DNA from 3 places in the Cronobacter turicensis genome. Region 3 is predicted to be linked to each of the others. Evidence: predicted binding sites of a transcription regulator. Region 3 holds the regulator's gene; each other region holds the start of a gene.

Region 1 (5,753 bases), 1.8 Mb from region 3:
AGTTTACTGGGACGTGCTGGCGCGTATCAAGAAAACGCTGGACGCCAACGGCATCGGTATTCCTTACCCGCAGATGGATGTGCATTACAAGCCGGTCAACAACGCGGCTGAAGAAAAAGCACAGCCGCCGCAGTCTGCCATTATTACGCAGCCTGATGCGCCAAAGGAAAAACCGGCCGACGGCCAGTAAGCTCAATACGGTCTGCCTGGTGCAGGCCGTTTTTTTATTCTTCTTTATTAGCATTGCTTATTGGTGATTAAAATTATTCGTTTTTGCTAATGAACCGCAGCCCTTACACTGAGCGCCTGTCACGATAACGCTTGGGAAACGCAACGTGTTAAGCTTTTATTTTCAGGGGCTTGCCCTGGGATCGGCGATGATTTTACCGCTTGGCCCGCAAAACGCTTTTGTCCTGAACCAGGGCATTCGCCGCCAGTATCATCTGATGATCGCCTCGCTCTGCGCGTTGAGCGATATCGTATTAATCTGCGCCGGAATTTTCGGCGGCAGCGCTATCCTGATGCAGTCGCCGTGGCTGCTGGCGCTGGTGACGTGGGGCGGCGTGGCGTTTTTACTATGGTACGGTTTCGGGGCGCTGAAAACCGCGTTGGCGGGCAACCCGGAGCTGGCATCAGCGGAAATTCTCAACCAGGGCAGGCTGCGTATTATCACCACGATGCTCGCGGTGACCTGGCTTAATCCGCATGTTTATCTCGACACCTTTGTGGTGCTCGGCAGCCTTGGCGGACAGCTTGACGCCATTCCGAAACGCGCCTTTGCGCTCGGCACCATCAGCGCGTCGGTTATCTGGTTTTTCAGCCTTGCGCTGCTTGCCGCCTGGCTTGCGCCGCGTCTTCGCACCGCAAGAGCGCAACGGACGATTAATCTGCTGGTGGGCCTGGTCATGTGGATTATCGCCTTCCAGCTGGCGCGCGAAGGGATACATCATCTGTCCGCGCTCGGCCTCTAAGCCTTCTCTGATGGACATTCGGCGTTGAGCCGCTAAGCTTGCAGGCAGATGCCCGACTCTCTCTGGCGGGCGGTTTTACTTGCACGCAGCATGGAGGAAGAACAGTGAAGTTTAAAGTGATGGCCCTTGCGGCAATGATTGGTTTTGGCGTGACGTCCGTTCAGGCGAATGAACTGCCCAACGGCCCGCATATTGTCACCTCCGGCACGGCGAGCGTGGATGCGGTACCGGATATCGCGACGCTGTCTATTGAGGTCAACGTCTCTGCGAAAGACGCGGCATCCGCGAAAAAACAGGCGGACGATCGCGTGGCGCAGTATCTGACTTACCTGCAGAACAACGGCGTCGAGAAAAAAGACGTGAACGCCGCCAACCTGCGTACCCAGCCGGAATATGAGTATCTCAAGGATGGCAAAACCCAGCTGAAGGGGTATCGCGCGGTACGCACCGTTGACGTGACGTTGCGCAAACTCGATAAACTGAACGAGCTGCTGGATGGCGCGCTGAAAGCGGGCCTCAATGAAATCCGCTCGGTTTCCCTGGGCGTGGCGCATCCGGATGAATATAAAGATAAAGCGCGCAAAGCGGCTATTGACGACGCGGTGCGTCAGGCGCAGCAACTGGCGAGCGGCTTTAATAGCAAGCTTGGTCCGGTTTACAGCGTGCGCTACCACGTTTCTAACTACCAGCCGACCCCGGTGATGCGCATGATGAAAGCCGAAGCGGCGGCGCCGGCCTCCGCGCAGGACACTTACGATCAGCAGACTATCCAGTTTGACGATCAGGTGGATGTGGTGTTTGAACTCCAGCCTTCTCAGGCGCAGAACGGTACGGCGAACCCGGGTACCGCGCCTGCGGCGACCAACGCGCCATCACAGCAGCAGTAAACGAAAAACCCGCCACCTGGCGGGTTTTTTAATCCTGACGCAGTACCTTGCGCCCGTAATCCAGCAGCGCGTCGGTGACCTTGCGCATCATACGGCTCTCCGGCGCGAAGCGGTGCCAGAAGAGCATCCGGCGCTGGTAAAGCCCGGGCGTCAGGTCGATAAGCTCGCCGCTTTGCAGCTCTTTTTCAATCTGCAGATGCGGGATCATACAGCACGTCGTGCCCTGGCGGGCCAGCTGTACGAAGGCTTCCGACGAGTTAACGATGTGGCAGGGCACGCTGCCCGGCGGCAGATCGAAATTCTGCTGTAAAAACGCCTGATGCATATCATCCAGGTGGTCGAAGGCGACAGCGGGCGCTTTCAGGAGCGACGCGCGCGTTACGCCGTTCGGGAAGTAGCGATCGGCAAAGGGTTTAGAGGCGACGAAGAGATAGTCCAGCGCGCCCAGTTGATCGACAAGACAGCTCGGCAACGCCTGAGGCTGAATACTCACCGCGCCCACCACTTCGCCGCGGCGCAGCCGCTCCTGGGTGCGGGTTTCATCTTCGACCTGCAAATTGAGGCGTACCGGCGAATCCGCCAGCACGGGTGCCAGCGCGGGCAGGAGCCAGGTCGCGAGACTGTCGGCGTTAACCGCGAGCGACAGCAGCAGCGGCGTCGAGCCGGTCTGTTCATCGCCCAGCCACTCTTCTTCCAGCAGCTCGACCTGGCGCAGCAGGGCCAGCAACTTTTGCCCCTGCTCGGTGGGTCGCGGCGGCACAGTACGCACCAGCAACGGCTGACCGAACGTATTTTCCAGTTGTTTAATACGTTGCGATACAGCGGACTGCGTAATACACAGCTTTTGTGCGGCGCGCTCAAACCCGCGCTCTCTTATCACCGCATCCAGCGCCTGTAGTGTTCTGTAGTCCGGGCGTTTCATCTCTGTGGTGTGCTCCCTGTCTCGTTATGTTTCGCACTATGACATAAATTTGCACCGGATACAGACCCAAACGCAAACATCGGAGCTGTGCCGCAGAATGACTCGCCCATTGCGTGACGGGTTGTTTTATAATGCGTCACAGTTTTTACACCACAGGCAAAATTCTCATGACGCAGGATGAACTTAAAAAAGCCGTCGGCTGGGCCGCACTTCAGTATGTCGAGCCGGGCACGATTGTCGGCGTAGGCACAGGCTCCACCGCTGCGCATTTTATCGACGCGCTGGGCACCATGAAAAACGAGATTGAAGGAGCGGTTTCGAGCTCTGACGCCTCTACCGAAAAGCTCAAAAGCTTAGGCATTACCGTTTTCGATCTTAACGAGGTGGATTCTCTCGGCATCTATGTGGATGGCGCTGATGAGATCAACGGCCAGATGCAGATGATCAAAGGCGGCGGCGCGGCGCTGACCCGCGAGAAAATCATCGCGTCGGTGGCGAAAAAGTTCATCTGTATTGCGGATGCGTCCAAGCAGGTGGATGTGCTCGGCAACTTCCCGCTACCGGTGGAAGTGATCCCGATGGCCCGTAGCGCGGTCGCGCGTCAGCTCGTGAAGCTCGGCGGGCGTCCGGAGTATCGTCAGGGCGTGGTGACCGATAACGGCAACGTGATTCTCGATGTCTACGGTATGGCCATTCTCGATCCGATTGCGCTGGAGAATGCCATTAACGGCATTCCGGGCGTTGTCACCGTTGGGCTTTTTGCGAACCGCGGCGCGGACGTGGCGCTGATCGGCACCGCCGACGGCGTGAAAACCATCGTGAAATGATCTGACCGGGGCGCTTCGGCGCCCCTGCGGTTAAAAAAAATTCCCCGCCTGAATTTGGTGACATCTCTCACATTTTTGTTTCCATCCTGTTAATCCTTCCGTCATATTTCTGCCATGCAACATTTTCTCCTGCCTTTTATCTCTGCGTGATGTTTCTTCAACGTCGCGACGCAAACGTTCATATTGCCGGAAACGCAAATTTTGATATGTTGGCAGAAGGCTGGCTTATTTCAGCTTCATAACAGTTCAGACAAGACAGGGTCGGGAAATGGCAAAAGTATCGCTGGAGAAAGACAAAATTAAATTCTTGCTGGTGGAAGGGGTTCACCAGAAAGCCATCGATAATCTGCGCGCTGCAGGTTATACCAACATTGAATATCACAAGGGCGCGCTCGACAGCGAACAGCTGAAAGCGTCCATCCGCGATGCGCACTTTATCGGCCTGCGATCCCGTACTCATCTGACTGAAGAGATTTTTGCCGCGGCGGAAAAACTGGTCGCGGTCGGCTGCTTCTGCATCGGCACCAACCAGGTGGATCTGAACGCGGCGGCGAAGCGCGGCATTCCGGTCTTTAACGCGCCATTCTCCAACACTCGCTCAGTGGCCGAGCTGGTGATCGGCGAATTGCTGCTGCTGCTGCGCGGTATTCCGGAAGCGAACGCCAAAGCGCATCGCGGCATCTGGAATAAACTGGCGACGGGTTCGTTTGAAGCGCGCGGTAAGAAACTGGGCATTATCGGCTACGGCCATATCGGTACCCAGCTCGGTATCCTCGCGGAATCACTCGGGATGAACGTGTTTTTCTACGATATCGAAAGCAAGCTGCCGCTCGGCAACGCCACCCAGGTCCAGCATCTCTCCGATCTGCTTAACATGAGTGATGTGGTGAGCCTGCACGTGCCGGAAAACGCCTCGACCAAAAACATGATTAGCGCGGAAGAGCTGGCGCTGATGAAGCCCGGCGCGCTGCTCATCAACGCCGCACGCGGTACGGTGGTGGATATCCCGGCGCTGTGCGAAGCGCTTTCCAGCAAACATCTGGCGGGCGCGGCGATTGACGTCTTCCCGGTTGAGCCTGCGACCAACAGCGATCCGTTTAATTCGCCGCTGTGCGAGTTCGATAACGTGATCCTGACGCCGCACATCGGCGGTTCAACCCAGGAGGCGCAGGAAAATATCGGTCTGGAAGTGGCGGGCAAACTCGCGAAATACTCCGACAACGGCTCGACGCTCTCAGCGGTCAATTTCCCGGAAGTTTCTTTGCCGCTGCACGGCGGCAGCGTCAGCCGTCTGCTGCACATTCACGAAAACCGTCCTGGCGTGCTGACTGCCATCAACCAGATTTTCGCCGAGCAGGGCATTAACATCGCGGCGCAGTATCTGCAAACCACGCCGCAGATGGGCTATGTGGTGATTGATGTGGATGCGCCGGAAGATATCGCGTACAACGCGCTGCAAAGCATGAAGGCGATTCAGGGTACGATCCGCGCGCGCCTGCTTTACTGATGTTACATGGCCGGGAATTTTATCCGGCCTGCTGAAACACATTTTGAACCGGGTTAGCGTAAGCGACCCGGTTTTTTATTTCACCAGCGCCAGGTTTTCGTCGGCGTCACCATCGCGGGCAGCGGAATATCCCACTCCTGCACCGGGAGGCTTTCCACCTGCTGACAATCGTGCGCGTAGCCGACCGGCAAGAATCCGTGCGCGCGCCAGTTTTGCAACGTGCGATCGTAAAAGCCGCCGCCCATGCCGAGGCGCTGTCCTGCGCGGTCAAACGCGACCAGCGGGGTTATCAGCACGTCGAGGCGGTCTAAAGGCAGCACATGGCGCACATCCAGCGCAGGCTCAAGGATTTTCAGACGATTTGTGGCGAGCAGGCTGTCCGGCAGATAACGCAGAAACAGCAAATTGCCGGGGCTGAAAGGGTGAAGCACGGGCAGGCAAACCTGTTTTCCGGCGCGCCATAATCCTTCAATCAGCGGGCGGGTATCGAGCTCGCCATCAAAAGAGAGAAACACCGCGACGCTTTTCGCTTCCACCACGGGGGCGAAGCCCAGCATACGCGCGGCAGCCTGTTCGGCGAAATGCGCCTGTTGGTCGGCCGTCAGCGCACGGCGCTTATCGCGGATTTCTTTACGGATT
Region 2 (5,753 bases), 2.0 Mb from region 3:
CACAGCGTTAACGGCAAAACCGTGACCGTAAACCTGCATGAGCTGAAGAAAAAGCTCTACCTGTGCCTGATGAGCGTCAACGCGCTGGAAGCGATTCGCTTCTACGTCTCCTTCGCCTGCTCCTTCGCGTTCGCCGAGCGCGAACTGATGGAAGGCAACGCCAAAATCATTCGCCTCATCGCCCGCGATGAAGCGCTGCATCTGACCGGCACCCAGCACATGCTGAACCTGATGCGCAGCGGCGAAGACGATCCGGAAATGGCTATCATCGCTGAAGAGTGCAAACAGGAGTGCTACGACCTGTTCGTGCTGGCGGCGCAGCAGGAGAAAGAGTGGGCGGAATACCTCTTCCAGGGCGGCTCGATGATCGGCCTGAACAAAGATATTCTGTGCCAGTACGTTGAGTACATCACCAATATCCGTATGCAGGCTGTCGGTCTGGATCTGCCGTTCAAAACCCGCTCGAACCCAATTCCGTGGATCAACACCTGGCTGGTGTCCGATAACGTGCAGGTGGCGCCGCAGGAAGTGGAAGTGAGCTCTTATCTGGTCGGCCAGATCGATTCTGAAATCGACCATGACGATCTGAGCAGCTTCCAGCTCTGATATGGGTCGTATTACGCTTCGCGTGACGGGCACCGAGCTGTCGTGCCCGGACGAACACCCTTCTCTGCTGGTGGCGCTGGAGTCACACGCGGTAGCGGTGGAATACCAGTGCCGCGAGGGCTATTGCGGCTCGTGCCGCTGCAAGCTGGTCGCAGGCCAGGTGCAGTGGCTGACCAAACCGCTGGCGTTTATTCAGGAAGGCGAGATTTTGCCCTGCTGCTGTAAACCGCAGGGCGATATCGAGATAGAGATGTAACGATGCCGTATTGTCGGGTGGCGCGACGCTTACCCGACCAGGGAAACCGTCGTACGCAGGCCGGGTCAGGCGAAGCCGCCACCCGGCAATATCAGCGTTTGTCTTTCAAAAAACTCACCGCTTTATCCGGGAAATCAGTAAACAGCCCGTCCACTTCCGCCTGGTTATACAGCACGTCATAAAGCTGATTCACGTCGGCGGCGTACACCGGCAGCTGGTCGGCGCGCACCGTATACGGATGCACCTGCAAATGGCTGGCGTGCGCCTCTTTCGCCATCCCGGTCAGCGTCACGTGGTCTTTGGTCGCGCCTTCCGCCACCAGCATATGGTAATCCGGCCCGATGCCATCGGCGTACTGCGCAATCTGTTTCATGGCGCCCGGTTTAAACATCCAGTCATAGCGATAGTTTACCCACTTGCCATCGGTCTGCTTCTCCTGGGTTTCGTTCCAGTCGGTGTAAGCGATAAGCTGCACCAGCTTCAGATCCATTCCCATTTTCGGCTCCAGCTCATTTTTAATGCGCTTAAGCTCGTTGGCGTCGAAACATTGCAGATACACCTTATCCTGCTTCGTGGTGTAACCATATTTTTTGAGGGTTTCCAGCGTCTTCGCGGCGATATCCTTGCCTTCCTGATGATGGAACCACGGCGCTTTGATCTCCGGGTAAATACCGATGTTTTTGCCGGTGGAGTGATTCAGCCCCTGCACAAACTCAATTTCTTCTTCAAAGGTATGCACCCGGAAATCTGATTTGCCCATCGGGAAGCGGCCAGGGAACGTCTGCACTTTTTTGCCGTTTTCCAGCTCAAAACCTTCGCTGAATTTCAGCGATTTGATCTCCGCAAGCGTGAAATCAATCGCGTAATAACGGCCATCTTTACGCGCGCGGTCCGGGAAGCGCTCCGCCACGTCGGTGACGCGATCCAGATAGTGGTCATGCAGCACCACCAGCTGGTCATCTTTGGTCAACACCAGATCCTGCTCAAGATAATCCGCGCCCTGCGCATAGGCCATCGCTTTGGCCGGCAGCGTATGCTCCGGCAGATACCCGCTGGCGCCGCGATGGGCGATAACCAGTTTCTCCGCCGCCAGCGCGTTTGCCGACATCACGCCAATCGCCAGCGCCGCCAGCGTCATTTTCAGCTTCATCGTTGCTCCTTATGCGCGTTTCGCCAGGGTCGCATGGTGCTGTCTGTGCTCGCCCACCATCACGATAATCAGCAGCAATACCGCCAGAATGCTGCCGCCAATCATCACCATAAAACCGCCATCCCAGCCGAAGAAATCGACGGTATAGCCCACGATAGCGCTCGCCGCTACCGAACCGCCCAGATAACCGAACAGGCCGGTAAAGCCCGCCGCGGTGCCCGCCGCCTTTTTCGGCGCCAGCTCCAGCGCATGCAGACCAATCAGCATCACGGGGCCGTAAATCAGAAAGCCGATGACAATCATGCACGCCATATCGACATGCGGGTTGCCCGGCGGGTTGAGCCAGTAAACGAGGGTGGCGATGGTCACCAGCGTCATAAAGAACACGCCGGTCGCGCCACGGTTGCCGCGGAAAACTTTATCCGACATCCAGCCGCAAATCAGCGTGCCGGGGATGCCTGCGTATTCATAGAAGAAATACGCCCACGAGGATTTATCCAGCGCGAAATGCTTCACCTCTTTTAAATAGGTCGGCGACCAGTCGAGAATGCCGTAGCGCAGCAGGTAAACGAAGACGTTCGCGATGGCGATGTACCACAGCAGCTTATTCGGCAGTACATACTGCATGAAGATTTGCTTCGCGGTCAGCTCTTCTTCGTGCTTCTCGTTATAGTCGTCCGGGTAGTCATTTTTGTATGCCTCAACGGGCGGCAGACCACAGGACTGCGGCGTATCGCGCATCAGGGCGAACGCAATAATCGCCACCAGAATCGCCGCGAAAGCAGGCATATACAGCGCGGCGTGCCAGTCGTTAAACCACGCCATGCCGAGCAGGAACAGCAGCGGCGGGATCCCGCCGCCGACGTTATGAGCGCAGTTCCACACGGAAACAATCCTGCCGCGCTCTTTCTGCGACCACCAGTGCACCATGGTGCGTCCACACGGCGGCCACCCCATGCCCTGGAACCAGCCGCACAGGAACAGCAGCACAAACATCACCATAATGCTGGAGGTCGCCCAGGGAACGAAGCCCATAAACAGCATCACTGCCGCCGCGAGGATCAGGCCTGCAGGCAGAAAGACACGGGGATTCGAACGGTCAGAGACCGAACCCATGATGAATTTCGAAAAACCATAAGCGATGGAAATGCCAGAGAGCGCAAAGCCGAGATCGCCACGTGAGAAGCCCTGCTCCACCAGATATGGCATCGCCAGCGCAAAGTTTTTACGCACCAGATAGTAAGCGGCATAGCCGAAGAAAATCCCCATAAAAATCTGCCAGCGCAGGCGGCGATAGTGCTGATCGACTTCGCCGTCAGGTAGCCTGGCGCGATGCGGGGCGGGTTTAAAAATACTTAACATCTCTGTCTCCTGCTGATGAGGGTTATATCTATTCGTTTTACTTATGTTTCCTTTGCGAGCGTGATAGTAGGCAAAATGCATTATTTATGCTGTGAAACATCGCACAAATTGTTACAGAATTATGACAATCGAAAACAAATGCGCATCGCGTCACGATTATTTTTCGTTCTGTGCGCGTTTATTTTCGATTAAGTCCAAACAGAGGCAGAGAAATGTGGAGGACAGGTGCGGGTGAGCTGAAAAGAACATAGGGCGAACTGCGGTCAGCGCCGCCAGCAGCGTGGCGGGCCTGACATCAAACACTCAGGAAACACGGGCGCCCGGCGATGCACAGGCGCCCCGTTGCGCCGTCAGACCGTGTGCGTCTCGACAACCTGCACCCAACCCTGGCTTGCCGTCACGTCCTGGCCATTCAGCCAGCGGCGCACCAGCGTAAGCGCCATCATGGCGCAAATCTCCTGGCGGATACGCAGCGCGTAACGGCTGGCGTTAAAGCGCAGACGCACGGCCTGCGTGCCCTGCGGCGTGGTCAGCGCGATGTTGATCTCGTCGTCTTCAAAGCTCGCGATGCTCAGCGCCAGATCGGCGAGATGGCGGCTGCGGCGATCGACGTTCCAGTGGGCGGTCTGCGCCAGCGTCTCCACCTGGGCAGGCAGCACTTCGCTCGCCAGCAGCGGCGCGTCGGCACCCGAGAGTTGCAGCGCCAGCAGGCCCGCGGTGAACTGTTCGCTCAGCGTAATGCTCAGTTGCTGCTCGCGCAGGCAGCGCGCAATCTGGGCAGGCAGCGTTTCAGTGCCTTCAAAAATCAGGCTGTCGCCTGCCACCTCACGCACGTGCGGCCAGAGGGCTTCCATCTCTGCGCGACGCGACGCCGGGCCGGTGAGTTTGAGCTCGATAATCGGCGTGGAGGAGCGGTAGCCCATCGCCACGTCCGGCGGCAGCGTCAGGGGATCGAGTTCTGCGGCGAGATCGCTTTCGGAGCGCCCGAACGTGGTGAGTCGCAGGCAGAGCGGCGGCGCGGGGAGCGTAAAGCGCTCACGCAGGCGCGGCAGGATCTCATGCTCCACCATCCGTTTGAATTCAGACGGGACGCCGGGCGTGAAGAAAATCAGACAGCGGTTGAGCTTAATAGCGAACCCGCAGGCGGTGCCAACCGGGTTGTCGATCATTTCGCTGCCCGCCGGCAGCAGCGCCTGTTTGCGGTTACTCGCGGCCATCACGCGCCCGCGCGCTGTGAAAAAGCGCTCCATCTGCGCGAGCCAGCCTTCATGCAGCACCAGCTCCACACCCGCCGCGCGGGCCGCCGCCTCGGCGCTGAGATCGTCGCTGGTCGGCCCGAGGCCGCCGTTGACGATTAAGATATCGGCGTGCTGGCTGCGCTCGGTCAGCGCGGATACCAGCGATTCCAGGCTGTCGCCCACGGTGTTGCGGCGGGTCAGCGGCAATCCCTGATTAAAAAACAGATCGGCAAGCCAGGCGGCGTTGGTATCGACAATCTGACCGTGCAACACCTCATCGCCGGTCGAGAGCATTTCTGTCTGTAGCATTATTTTCTCCGCAGGAAGGGAAGGCTTTACTATAGCGCGCAGAGAAAAGAAGAAGGAGAAAAACAGGCGCAGCGGAACACCGCGCCCGGAAAATCAGAAGCCTGCGCTGACGCCCAGGTACGGGCCATCGGCCACTTTGCTGTCGCGATCGCCATCTTTACCGGTCATGTTGATGTAGCGGTAACCGGCTTCCACGCTGAGCGGACGGAACAGGGAGAAACGCGCGCCCGCGCTGGCTTCCTGGTAGTCGTTCACGCCGCTGGAAAGCGAATCCGGCGAGTAGTAGTAATCGCCGAACAGCGAGATACGCTGCCCGATATCCCAGCGCACGCCGCCGCCGACAGCCGCCGCGTAGCCTTCATCCCCTTCGTTCGGGTTCAGGTAAATGGCCTTGACGCCCGGCGTGACCATAAACGGCCCCAGCGGCAAGTTGAAGCCCAGACCGGCGCCCACAATATCGCCGTGATCGTCATTGTGCGCCCAGTTGCCGGTCAGTTGCAGACCGCTGCTTTCCGTGCCGAAACCGACGCCCATATTGGTGTAATGCTCGCCCACAGAGCCATTGACGCTGATGGCGCCCGCCTGTGTGGCAGCCAGCAGCAGGCCGGCCAGTGCTAAACGAAGTGTGTTTTTCATTCCATGTATCTCAAAAAAAGAAAAAGAGCCCTGCAAACGCAACGCGGCATTGTACCTGTATCGGGGCGGCGATCAATGCGATGCGCTCACCGCCTCCCTGCGGCACGTGAAAAAGGAGAAAACACCTATGCGGAAAAGCATTAAACGGCGCTTTGGCCGCGCGCGGGCGGATGCAGCGGCAGACGAACGCGCACCA
Region 3 (5,753 bases):
TGGTCGTTAAGCTGCGCCAGCGCCTGAGCGGCGTCATCCGGCGAGAGCGCCAGCCCGGCATCCGGCAGCGCGTCGCGCTTGCGGCGAGTGGCGTCGAGCGTCTCGTTCAGCGCGCGCAGCTGCGCGCGATCGCGCTTTTGTTGCGCCAGCACCGCGCGCCAGCCCGCGAGCTCGCTGCTCCACAGGCGGTAGCGGTCGTGCTCCGCAAGCCAGCGGCCCAGTTCGCCGAGCTCGTGCGTCTGGGCTTGCGCCTGTTGCGCGGCGGCCTGGCGGATCTCCCGGCGGCGCTGCTGGCTTTCCTGTAAGCGAACGCTTACTTCTTCATGCTTGCGACCAGTGGCGGCAAGGGCGGTTTCCAGCTCCTGACTACGCAGCCAGGCCGGGCGCAGTTTTTCCGCCGGTAGCGCCGTTTCAAGACGCGCCAGCTGCGGCGCGGCGGCCAGTAGTGCCTGATCTGCCGCCGCCGCCGCATGGCCCGCCGCGTCCTGGGCGCTGGCAAGCGCCGTGCGCTGCGTCAGCCACAGGTGTTCTTGCTGTAACTGGCGCTGGCGGGCGAGCAGCGTTTTTTCATCGTCAGTGAGCGCCTGCAAACCTGTGGTTAAGCTTTCGCGCTGCGCATCGTCCAGCAGCCGCACGCCCTGCGCCTGGGATTCGAGCTTCTCAAGCTGGCTACGCGCCTCTTTATGCTGTTCGAAAATACGCGCCGAGACCTGGCCGTAGATTTCAGTGCCGGTCAGCTCTTCCAGCAGTTCGGCGCGCGCTTTGGCCTCGGCATTGAGAAAGGCGGCGAACTGCCCCTGCGAGAGCATCATGGAGCGGGTGAAACGGTCGTAATCCAGACCCGTCAGCGCGGCTATTCTGTCGAGTTTATCTTTAATTTTATCGGCGACGATTTTGCCGTCTTCGCAGCGCGCCAGCTCCACGCGCGGCGCCTGCAGATTGCCGTCCGGCAGGCCCCGCGCGCGGCTCTGGCTCCAGAACGCGCGCCAGGCGACGCCTTTTACTTCAAACTCCACTTCTGCCAGGCATTCGGCGGTATCGCGCGTCATCAGGTCATTCTGGCTTTGCGACAGCGCGTTCAGGCGCGGCGTGCGGTGGTAGAGCGCAAGGCAGATGGCGTCAAGCAGCGTGGTTTTACCCGCGCCGGTCGGCCCGGTGATGGCGAACAGCCCGTTGCTCGCGAACGGCTCGGCGGTGAAGTCGATTTTCCATTCGCCTTTCAGCGAGTTCAGGTTTTTCAGCCGCAGGGTTAAGATTTTCATGCTTCGTCCTCCTCGTGCAGGCTTTCCAGCGTGCGGGCGAAGAGCGTGCGCAACTGCGCTTTCTCCGGCTCCTCCAGGGCTTCCAGCTCCAGGCGGCGTTCAAACACCTCCTCCACCCCCAGCTCGCTGAGCGTTTCGGTGCTGAGCGAGCCAAGCGCGCGCTCGCGCATTTCACGGCTGCGGCGCAGCAGAACGACTTCCACCGGCAGGCTTTCGGTCAGCTGGCTTATCTGGCGGTGCATATCATGCAGAAATTCGCCGGTGTCGATTTCGATATCGAGCCACACTCTGGGCTCGTCCGGCGCATCGCGCCACTGTTCGAGCTGCGCGGTGATAGACTCCAGGCTGCCTTTCAGTACCGCCAGCGGCTGGCTGACCGGCACCGGCAGGGCCGTGACGTCGCGCAGTTTGCCGTCGGCGAACTCCACCAGATAAACGCTTTTCTCTTTACCGGTTTCATCAAAGCTCAGCGCAATCGGCGAGCCGCTGTAGCGGATATGCTCGCAGCCCGCGACTTTCTGGGCGCGGTGAATATGCCCCAGCGCGATATAATCGGCGGGCGGAAAGCGGTCCGCCGGAAAGGCGTCGAGCGTGCCTATATAGATGTCGCGCACCGCGTCGCTTTTGGTGACGCCCACGGTGGTAAGATGGCCGGTCGCGATAATCGGCAGATTACGCTCGCCGCGAAGCTGGCAGGCGGCCTCATAGCTTTGCTGATAGTGCTGGCTGATGGCCTCCAGCAACTGCTGCTGTTTTTCCCGGCCCGACTGCCCGCTGAGGCTTCGCAGCACGTCGCGCGGGCGTAAAAACGGCACCGGGCAGAGCACCGCGCCCGGCTCGCCGTCGCGGCGGTATAATAACGTGGCCTGGCTTTCCGGCGTGAGCTGCGCGCTGGCGATGACCTGCGTGTTCAGGCAGGCCAGCAGCTCGCGGGATTCATTGAGCGTCGCCACCGAATCATGGTTGCCGCCAAGCACGATAAGCGGGCAGTTTGCCGCCTGAAGTTTGACGACAAAGCGGTTATAGAGCTCGCGCGCATAGCTGGGCGGCGCGCCGGTATCAAAGATGTCGCCTGCGACAATAATCGCATCTACCTGATGCGCCATTGCCGCCTCCAGCAGCCAGTCGAGAAAGGCTTCATGTTCGGCGGCGCGGCTTTTGGCGTAAAAATTTTGACCAAGATGCCAGTCTGAGGTATGCAGAATACGCATGGGATGCCCTGTGGCGAAAAAGCGAGAAGGGGATTATAAACATCCAGTACGGCGGGTGTCCTGTTTCGTCGCGCCGCCGGGTTTTACCGCACGCGCTGACAGGTCATCTTACGGTCATCTTTTTCATAAATCTGTCATAAATCTGACGCATAATGGCGCCGCATTACATACTGTTTACTTTATTTAACAGGGCGAATCATGGCGAGACGTATTCTGGTCGTTGAAGATGAAGCACCTATCCGCGAGATGGTGTGTTTCGTACTGGAGCAAAATGGCTTCCAGCCGGTGGAAGCGGAAGATTATGACAGTGCGGTGAATCAACTCAATGAGCCCTGGCCCGATCTGATTCTGCTGGACTGGATGCTGCCCGGCGGATCGGGGATCCAGTTTATTAAGCATATCAAACGCGAAGCGCTGACCCGCGAGATCCCGGTGGTGATGCTGACCGCGCGCGGTGAAGAAGAAGATCGCGTGCGTGGGCTGGAAACGGGCGCCGACGATTACATTACCAAACCGTTCTCCCCGAAAGAGCTGGTGGCGCGTATTAAAGCAGTCATGCGCCGTATCTCGCCGATGGCGGTGGATGAAGTCATCGAAATGCAGGGCTTAAGCCTCGATCCGTCATCGCACCGCGTGATGACCGGCGAAAATCCCCTCGATATGGGGCCGACCGAATTCAAGCTGTTACATTTCTTTATGACGCACCCGGAGCGCGTTTACAGCCGTGAACAGCTGCTGAACCACGTCTGGGGCACCAATGTGTATGTGGAAGATCGTACCGTGGATGTGCATATCCGCCGCCTGCGCAAGGCGCTGGAACACAGCGGTCATGACAGAATGGTACAAACGGTGCGCGGTACGGGTTATCGGTTCTCAACCCGTTTTTAAACCCAAAACAGGAGTGTGACGCGTGCTGGAACGGCTGTCATGGAAAAGACTGGTGCTGGAGCTGTTGCTGTGCTGTATTCCGGCGCTGGTGCTCGGGGCGATATTCGGCTATCTGGCATGGTTTTTACTGGCGGCGGTAACCGGATTGCTGGTCTGGCATTTCTGGAATCTGCTGCGGCTCTCCTGGTGGCTGTGGGTGGATCGCAGCATGACGCCGCCGCCCGGCAGCGGCAGCTGGGAACCCTTGCTCTACGGCCTGCACCAGATGCAGTTGCGCAATAAAAAACGCCGTCGCGAACTGGGTAATCTTATCAAACGCTTTCGCAGCGGCGCGGAATCCCTGCCGGACGCCGTGGTGCTGACCACGGAAGAAGGCGTTATCTTCTGGTGCAACGGCCTTGCGCAACAGCTTCTCGGCCTGCGCTGGCCCGACGATAACGGCCAGAACATCTTAAACCTGCTGCGCTATCCGGAATTCACCAGCTATCTGCGCGGCCAGGAGTTCAACCGGCCATTGCATCTGGTGCTCAATAACGGGCGTCATCTTGAGTTTCGCGTCATGCCGTACAGCGAAGATCAGCTGCTGATGGTGGCGCGCGACGTCACGCAGATGCATCAGCTCGAAGGCGCCAGGCGCAACTTTTTCGCCAACGTCAGCCACGAGTTGCGCACCCCGCTGACCGTGTTGCAGGGCTATCTGGAGATGATGCACGAGCAGACGCTCGAAGGGCCGCTGCGTGAAAAAGCGCTGCACACGATGCGCGAGCAGACGTACCGCATGGAAGGGCTGGTGAAACAGCTATTGACGCTTTCGAAAATCGAGGCGGCGCCCGCGATGCAGCTCAACGAGACGATCGACGTGCCGATGATGCTGCGGGTGGTGGAGCGCGAAGCGCAGACGCTCAGCCAGCAGAGGCAGACGTTTACTTTTGAGGTGGACCCGCAGCTTAAAGTGCTCGGCAATGACGAGCAGTTGCGCAGCGCGATTTCAAATCTGGTGTATAACGCAGTCAATCATACGCCCGCCGGGACGCACATTACGGTGCGCTGGGAGCATGTGGCGAATGGCGCGCGCTTTAGCGTGGCCGACACCGGGCCGGGGATTGCCGCGGAGCATATTCCGCGTCTGACCGAGCGTTTCTACCGGGTGGACAAGGCGCGTTCGCGCCAGACCGGCGGCAGCGGGCTGGGGCTGGCGATTGTGAAACACGCGCTGACGCACCACGACGCGCGTCTTGAGATAGAAAGCGCGCCTGGCAAAGGCACCACGTTTTCGTTCCTCCTGCCGGAGCGACTGATTGTCGCCACGCCTGCTAAAGCCGTTTCTGAGGTTTAATTCGTAAAGCTTCCTTTCCAGGGCCAGCGATAAGCTGGCCTTATTCATTTTTTTGCCGCCTCTGAACGCTTTTTTCAGCGTTTGGCGCTTTTTTGCTCGCGCGAATCGCCGGAGGTTTTTTACGATTTTAGATTTTATCACTGCCCTGAAACTTAGATCTGGCATAAAGGTCTGGTTTTACGATCCCGTCTTGCCTTTAAACGTTATAAGCGTTTAAATTGCGCCCCTGCTATTGCCAGACCGACTGTTTTTGCGTGGTAAATCGAAAAACAATTCTTCGCCAGCGTAATCGGGAAGCATATCCCGCTGTCAGCCCTGGAAATAGCGGCGTTTTCGTCAGGTGACTGGCGGTAAAAAATTATTCAATTTCAACACCACATCCACAGGCAGTAAATCTTATGACCCATCACTTAAAATCGCGCGACATTATCGCACTGGGGTTTATGACCTTTGCGTTGTTCGTCGGCGCGGGCAATATCATTTTCCCTCCTATGGTTGGTTTGCAGGCCGGTCCGCATGTCTGGACGGCGGCGATCGGCTTTCTTATTACCGCCGTGGGTCTGCCTGTGCTGACCGTGGTGGCGCTGGCGAAAGTCGGCGGCGGCGTTGACAGCCTGAGCCATCCGATTGGCCGCGTGGCGGGCATTCTGCTGGCGACGGTTTGCTATCTGGCCGTCGGGCCGCTGTTCGCGACGCCGCGCACCGCGACCGTGTCGTTTGAAGTGGGCATTGCGCCGCTCACCGGCGACGGCGCGCTGCCGCTGCTTATCTACAGCCTGGTCTACTTCGCGCTGGTGATCCTGGTGTCGCTCTATCCGGGCAAACTGCTGGATACCGTGGGTAACTTCCTGGCGCCGCTGAAAATCATCGCGCTGGTGGTGCTGTCTGTGGCGGCGATTGTCTGGCCGGCGGGCGATATCAGCGTGGCGACGGAGGCCTATGAGAAAGCGGCGTTCTCCAACGGCTTCGTCAACGGCTATCTGACGATGGATACGCTGGGCGCGATGGTGTTCGGGATTGTTATCGTCAACGCGGCCCGTTCGCGCGGCGTCACTG

What was found. The regulator PhoB, encoded in region 3, activates phosphate uptake and scavenging genes when phosphate is short. The targets are predictions, from matches to a motif close to CTGTCATAAAACTGNCNNAT.
Region 1: serA (phosphoglycerate dehydrogenase) is a predicted target of PhoB. The motif match lies at 3,833-3,852, and genes of this name have one in related genera.
Region 2: glpT (glycerol-3-phosphate transporter) is a predicted target of PhoB. The motif match lies at 3,483-3,502, and genes of this name have one in related genera.

Annotation. Positions count from the first base shown of each region.
Region 1 covers NZ_CP165997.1:755,122-760,874, forward strand. Annotated here, with positions in the region: gene AB8W27_RS03615 (small-conductance mechanosensitive channel MscS) at 1-190, shown strand, start outside; gene argO (arginine exporter ArgO) at 336-971, shown strand; gene AB8W27_RS03625 (oxidative stress defense protein) at 1,076-1,858, shown strand; gene argP (DNA-binding transcriptional regulator ArgP) at 1,887-2,780, opposite strand; gene rpiA (ribose-5-phosphate isomerase RpiA) at 2,948-3,607, shown strand; gene serA (phosphoglycerate dehydrogenase) at 3,876-5,114, shown strand; gene AB8W27_RS03645 (5-formyltetrahydrofolate cyclo-ligase) at 5,195-5,753, opposite strand, start outside.
Region 2 covers NZ_CP165997.1:1,350,435-1,356,187, reverse strand. Annotated here, with positions in the region: gene nrdB (class Ia ribonucleoside-diphosphate reductase subunit beta) at 1-606, shown strand, start outside; gene yfaE (class I ribonucleotide reductase maintenance protein YfaE) at 608-862, shown strand; gene glpQ (glycerophosphodiester phosphodiesterase) at 954-2,012, opposite strand; gene glpT (glycerol-3-phosphate transporter) at 2,022-3,374, opposite strand; gene AB8W27_RS06530 (nicotinamide mononucleotide deamidase-related protein YfaY) at 3,725-4,921, opposite strand; gene AB8W27_RS06525 (YfaZ family outer membrane protein) at 5,015-5,557, opposite strand; gene AB8W27_RS06520 (sensor histidine kinase) at 5,698-5,753, opposite strand, start outside.
Region 3 covers NZ_CP165997.1:3,317,856-3,323,608, reverse strand. Annotated here, with positions in the region: gene sbcC (exonuclease subunit SbcC) at 1-1,262, opposite strand, end outside; gene sbcD (exonuclease subunit SbcD) at 1,259-2,473, opposite strand; gene phoB (phosphate response regulator transcription factor PhoB) at 2,672-3,361, shown strand; gene phoR (phosphate regulon sensor histidine kinase PhoR) at 3,384-4,697, shown strand; gene brnQ (branched-chain amino acid transporter carrier protein BrnQ) at 5,096-5,753, shown strand, end outside.